One region of the Streptomyces sp. NPDC028928 genome, then DNA from elsewhere that is predicted to be linked to it. Evidence: riboswitches for the same ligand, from Rfam matches in the RefSeq annotation. Region 1 holds a riboswitch; the other holds the start of a gene.

Region 1 (3,199 bases):
CGTGGAGCCGACCTCGGGGAGCTGGACGAAGACGACGTCACCGAGCGCGTTGGCCGCGTGCTCCGTGATGCCGACCGTCGCGACGCCGTCCTCGGCGGCCGACAGCCACTCGTGCTCCTTGCTGTAGCGCAGCTGCTGGGGGTTGCTCATGGCCTGAATTCTCCTGTACACGCGGGAGTGCTGATGACGGGGGGACTGCGGAAACCGCTGGTGAGCGGGCGAATGTGCGCAGGGTCACGTGCCGGCCACGGGACCGGGGTCCCGGGGACGGGCGACCGCGCTCAGTCTCTACTTCTGACGCTTGTAGAACGGCAGCGCCACGACCTGGTACGGCTCGTGGGTGCCCCGGATGTCCACGCCGACGCCCTCGGTGCCCGGCGCCGCGTGCGCGGCGTCGACGTAAGCCATGGCGATCGGCTTGCCCAGGGTGGGGGAGGGGGCGCCGGAGGTGACCTCGCCGATCACCTCGCCGCCGGCGACGACGGCGTACCCGGCACGCGGCACCCGGCGGCCCTCGGCGACCAGGCCGACGAGCACCCGCGGCGGGTTCTCCTGCGCCCTGGCGGCGGCCTGCGCGAGCGCCTCCCGGCCGACGAAGTCGCCCTCCTTCTCGAACTTCACCACTCGGCCGAGCCCGGCGTCGAACGGCGTGAGGGAGGTGGTCAGCTCGTGCCCGTACAGCGGCATGCCCGCCTCCAGGCGCAGCGTGTCCCGGCAGGACAGCCCGCAGGGCACCAGGCCGACACCCTCGCCGGCCTTGGTCAGGGCCTGCCACAGTTCGACGGCGTGCTCCGGCTTCACGAACAGTTCGAAGCCGTCCTCGCCGGTGTAGCCGGTGCGGGCGATCAGCGCCGGGACGCCGGCGACCGTGCCGGGCAGACCGGCGTAGTACTTCAGACCGTCCAGGTCGGCGTCGGTGAGCGACTTCAGGATGCCGGGGGACTCCGGGCCCTGCACGGCGATCAGCGCGTACGCGTCTCGGTCGTCACGGACCTCGGCGTCGAAGCCCGCGGCGCGCTCGGTGAGCGCGTCCAGGACGACCTGGGCGTTGGAGGCGTTGGCCACGACCATGTACTCGGTCTCGGCCAGCCGGTAGACGATCAGGTCGTCCAGGATGCCGCCGTCGGCCTGGCAGATCATGGTGTAGCGGGCGCGGCCCACACCGACGGAGGCGATGTTGCCGACCAGGGCGAAGTTCAGGAGAGCGGCGGCCTCGGCGCCGGTGACGGTGATCTCGCCCATGTGGGAGAGGTCGAAGAGACCGGCCTTGGTGCGCACGGCAAGGTGCTCGTCGCGCTCGGAGCCGTAGCGCAGGGGCATGTCCCAGCCGGCGAAGTCGGTCATCGTCGCACCGAGCGAGCGATGCAGCGCGTCGAGCGCGGTGTGACGGAGTTCGGTACTGCTCATCGGACGGTCGTCTCCCAGGGCACAGGGATGGGGCGAGGAACGTTCCTCCCCATCTGTCATCGGAACCTGAGAGGTTCGCCACGACCGCCACGGGGACGATCACGGCTTGCACCTTGGGTGGGGCCACTGTCGCAGCGGCCCGCTTTTCAGATGTGCCTCGCCCGCGCGGTAACGGGGCCTGAGAGATTCAAGGGAGGGACTTGCTCCTTCGGCGCCCCGGCATCAGTGCTGCCAGGGACTCTCCCGCGCGGATTCAAACGGCCGGTATGCAGTTGGCGGGCTCATCATTGCACGCCGCACCCCGGCCAGCCAGAGCACGCTCCTTGTAACCAACCTGTGGCAGTACGTACACGAACCGCCGACCGTTGCGCATTACCTTCTCTTTACATACAACGGGCATGGGGATGACCGAGCCCACTGGGGAGGACGATCACGGTGAACAGGACCTCGGCCTACGCCACCAACGCCGGCATCGCGGTGCCCGAGCAGCCCCCCGCCCTGTCCCGCGAGCGGTCCGCGGACCGCCCCGCACCGGTCGTGCGGGACCTGCGCGACCGTGCCGGCCGCAGCCCGCACGCCCTGCTCTTCGGCCCCCGCGACCTGGTGGTGATCACCGGTCTGCCCGGCAGCGGCAAGTCCACCCTGATGCACCGCGCGGTCACCGGCCGGCGCATCGACTCCCAGGACACCCGCGACCGCTGGCAGGCCCGCGTCCCCGGCTTCCTCCCCTACGCCCTGTACCGCCCCCTGGTCCGCCTCGCCCACTACGCCGGACTGCGCCGCGCCCTGCGCACCGGCGAGGGAGTCGTCGTGCACGACTGCGGCACCCAGCCCTGGGTGCGCGCCTGGCTGGCCCGCGAGGCCCGGCGCCGGGGCGCCACCCTGCACCTGCTCCTCCTCGACGTCAGCCCCGAGACGGCCCGGGACGGCCAGCGCGAGCGCGGCCGGGGCGTCTCCCGCTACGCCTTCCGCCGTCACCGCCGTACCACCGCCCGCCTGCTGCGCGCGGTGGAGAAGGGCGAGCTGCCCGCCGGCGTCGGCGCGGCCGTGCTGCTGGACCGGGACGCGGCTGACGTCCTCGGCCGCGTCGGCTTCACCCGGTGAGGGGTACGGGCTTCACTCGGTGAGGGGCTGTCACAGCCACCCGCTAGCCTTTTCGCGCACAGCAGTGATCCCCAGCAGGCGGTAGGCAGATGGACTTCCCGGCGGACCTTCCCGCGGACTTCCCGGCACAGGCGCACCCCCACCCGCACGGCGGGTGGCCCGGCAACGAGCTGGAGGAGGTGCTCTCGGCCTCCCTCGGCGTCCCCTCGGCGGGCGGCCGGATCATCGAGGTCCTCGGCCGCAGCTTCCTGTGGATACCGCTGCCGAACGGCGGGGGCCCGCACAGCGGCCCGCTGGACCTGCCGACGACGGACATCGACGGCCAGACGTACGTCCCGGTGTTCAGCTCCGAGGAACAGCTGCGCCAGGTGGCCGGTGCCCACATGTCGTACACCATCGCGCCCGCCGTGGAGTTCGCCCGCGGCCTGCCCCCGCAGGCGGGCATCGCGGTCAACCCGGGCGGCGTGGTCGGCATCCCGCTGCCGCCCGACGCCGTGGCCGAGCTGTGCCGGGCCGGCCGCACCCCGCTCGACGGCCCCAACGCCGGCGCCCGCGTCCGCCTCTTCGAGCCCGACTGGCAGGACGACCCGGTCGACTTCCTCTCCGCCGCCTCCGCCGAGTTCGCCGAGACCGGCGTGGTCCTCACCGCCCGCCGCTGTCTGGCCGCCATCGAGACGGCCGACCCGGT
Region 2 (3,199 bases), on a different contig from region 1:
ACACCGTGCGTCGACGGGTAGGTGATCATCAGCACCGCCAGCTCGTCGCGGTACTGCTCGATCTTCGCCCGCAGGTCCGCGACGTCGATCTCGCCGTCCTCGGCGGTCTTGACGACGACGACCTTCATGCCCGCCATCACGGCGCTGGCGGCGTTGGTACCGTGCGCGGAGGACGGGATCAGGCAGACCGTGCGCTGCTCGTCGCCGTTGGCCCGGTGGTAGCCGCGTACGGCGAGCAGACCGGCCAGCTCGCCCTGCGAACCGGCGTTCGGCTGGAGCGAGACCTTGTCGTAGCCGGTGACCTCGGCGAGACGTTCCTCCAGCTCGCGGATGAGCGTGAGGTAGCCCTCGGCCTGCTCGGCGGGCGCGAAGGGGTGCAGCTGCCCGAACTCCGGCCAGGTGACCGGCTCCATCTCCGTGGTCGCGTTGAGCTTCATGGTGCAGGAGCCCAGCGGGATCATGCCGCGGTCCAGCGCGTAGTCGCGGTCGGCCAGCTTGCGCAGGTAGCGCAGCATCGCGGTCTCGGAGCGGTACTGGTGGAAGACCGGGTGGGCGAGGTAGTCGTCGGTGCGCAGCAGCGCCTCGGGCAGGGTGTCCTCGGCGGTGGCGTCCAGCGCCTCGATGTCGCCCTCGACACCGAAGGCGGCGAAGACGGCGTCCAGCTGAGCCCGGTTGGTGGTCTCGTCGCAGGCGGCCGAGACGTGGTCGGCGTCCACGAGACGCAGGTTGACGCCGATCTCCCGGGCGGCGGCGACGACCTCGGCCGCCTTGCCGGGCACGCGTGCGGTGACGGTGTCGAAGTAGGCGCCGTGGACGATCTCCACACCACCGGCCTTCAGGCCCTCGGCGAGGATCGTGGCGTAGCGGTGCGTGCGCCGCGCGATGGTCTTCAGGCCCTCGGGACCGTGGTAGACGGCGTACATGCCGGCCATCACGGCGAGCAGCACCTGCGCGGTGCAGATGTTGCTGGTGGCCTTCTCCCGGCGGATGTGCTGCTCACGGGTCTGCAGCGCGAGCCGGTAGGCCTTGTGGCCGTCGGCGTCGACGGACACACCGACGAGGCGGCCGGGGAGGCTGCGGGCGAACTTCTCGTGTACGGCCATGTAGCCGGCGTGCGGTCCGCCGAAGCCCATCGGCACACCGAAGCGCTGGGTCGTGCCGACGGCGATGTCCGCGCCCAGCTCGCCCGGCGAGGTCAGCAGGGTCAGCGCGAGCAGGTCGGCGGCGACGGTGACGAGGGCGCCCAGCTCGTGCGCCTGGTCGATGACCGGCTTGATGTCGCGTACGGCACCGGAGGCGCCCGGGTACTGGATCAGCACGCCGTTGATCTCGCGCTCGGCGATCTCCGCCGGGATGCCCTCGCTGAGGTCGGCGACGACGACCTCGACACCGGTCGGCTCGGCACGGGTCTCGATCACGGCGACGGTCTGCGGCAGCGCGTCCGCGTCGACCAGGAACAGGCCCTTCTTGTTCTTGCCCATGCGCCGGGACAGCGCCATCGCCTCGGCGGCCGCGGTGCCCTCGTCCAGGAGGGAGGCGCCGGAGGTGGGCAGGCCGGTGAGTTCGGCGACCATCGTCTGGAAGTTCAGCAGGGCCTCCAGGCGGCCCTGGGAGATCTCCGGCTGGTAGGGCGTGTAGGCCGTGTACCAGGCCGGGTTCTCCATGACGTTGCGCAGGATGACGGGCGGCGTGAAGGTGCCGTAGTAGCCCAGGCCGATCATGGAACCGAGGACCTGGTTACGGTCGGCGAGCGAGCGCAGCTCGGCGAGCACCTCGGCCTCGGTGCGGGCGCCCGGCAGGTCCAGGGCATCGGCGTTCTTGATCACATCCGGGACCGCGGCGGCGGTCAGCTCGTCGAGCGAGCCGTACCCGACCTGCGCGAGCATCTTGGCCCGCGCCTCGTGGTCGGGGCCGATGTGACGCTGCTCGAACGGGATGCCCGCTTCGAGCTCGGAGAGCGGAGTGCGATGGGCGGTCATTGCGGAGGCCTCCTGGGTCTGACGCGACCTTCGAGGGGCACCCCGGTACGGATACCCCGACGGCCTCCCCCTCTGTCATCTCAACCTGAGAGCTTCACCGGGCGCCCGGGGGCGCCGGCTTTCACCGTCGGTGAGGGCGGAAGCCGTCGACATCCGCCCTGCTTTCCAGAGTGACCTCGTCCGTGCGGTACGTGGGCCTGAGAGATTCCGGGGAGGATTTGCTCCTTCGGCGCCTCCGACGTGGTCGGAGGACTCTCCCGCACGGGGTCAGCAGCCGCTGTCAGCGTACCAGCGAGGTCAACGCCGGAGGCTTCGAGTGGCCGCCTCCCTGATTGTGCTCTTTTGTAGTGCTTACGGATGAGTTGCGACCACGTGGAGGGAGAGGGCCCGTGCAGACCGATATCGATCCGCGCAACCTGATCGGCCGCAAGGCGTTCGACCGCAATGGCACCAAGATCGGCACCATTGACGAGGTGTACCTGGACGACGCCACCGGTGTGCCCGAGTGGGCGGCCATACGCACCGGCCTGTTCTCCCGGGACGCCTTCGTGCCCCTGGAGCCCAGCGAACTGGTCGACGGCACCCTGCACGTCCCTTTCGACCGCGCCCTGATCAAGGACGCCCCCGACTTCGGAGTCGGCCGCCATCTCTCCCCCGAGCAGGAACTCCAGCTCTACCACCACTACGGCCTGGACGTGGCCTCACCACCCACGGTCCCGGACCACGACTTCGGCAAACTGGCGGGCTCGGAGGAGACCTGAGCCGCAAGGTCTCCCGGGGCCCCCTGCGGAGCGGAATCCAAAACCAACGGCAACGGGTCAGCACCCTCCAGCGCAGGATCGTCCACGAAGAACGTCCGCACCCGGCCCGGCTCGGACTGAGGCGTCTCGAACCGCACGGTCACCCGCCCCAGCCCGCTCCCCTGCACCCACCCGTGCCCGTACTCGGCGTGCCGCACGTCCTGCCCGGCACGCCACTGCCGCTCGGCCGGCTCCACCCGCTCCACGACGGCCTCCGCGACAGCCTCCTGCGGCGCCTCCGCCGCCCGCGAGGGCAGGGCCTGCGCGAACAGGTCCTCCTGCGTGTAGTCGGCGAGCCCGGACACCCCCACCCCGAGCAGCCGCACCCCGCCCGTGGTGTCCACCGAGTCCAGCAGCCGCGCCGCCGCCTCACGGATCACCGCCGGGTCGTCCGTGGGCCCCCTGAGCGTCTCGGAGCGG

What was found. A riboswitch is a leader RNA that binds a small molecule or an ion and turns the genes downstream of it on or off. The one in region 1 is predicted to bind glycine.
Region 2: it holds a riboswitch for glycine, as region 1 does, so the genes downstream of both, gcvP (aminomethyl-transferring glycine dehydrogenase) here and gcvT (glycine cleavage system aminomethyltransferase GcvT) in region 1, are expected to answer to the same signal.

The regions. Positions count from the first base shown of each region.
Region 1 is NZ_JBVHVI010000011.1:51,474-54,672, forward strand. It holds gene gcvH (glycine cleavage system protein GcvH) at 1-150, opposite strand, end outside; gene gcvT (glycine cleavage system aminomethyltransferase GcvT) at 289-1,407, opposite strand; glycine riboswitch at 1,451-1,563, opposite strand; glycine riboswitch at 1,564-1,663, opposite strand; gene ACZ4U1_RS25615 (AAA family ATPase) at 1,843-2,511, shown strand; gene ACZ4U1_RS25620 (enhanced serine sensitivity protein SseB) at 2,601-3,199, shown strand, end outside.
Region 2 is NZ_JBVHVI010000026.1:9,927-13,125, reverse strand. It holds gene gcvP (aminomethyl-transferring glycine dehydrogenase) at 1-1,979, opposite strand, end outside; glycine riboswitch at 2,155-2,249, opposite strand; gene ACZ4U1_RS38945 (PRC-barrel domain-containing protein) at 2,369-2,740, shown strand; gene ACZ4U1_RS38940 (DNA polymerase IV) at 2,662-3,199, opposite strand, start outside.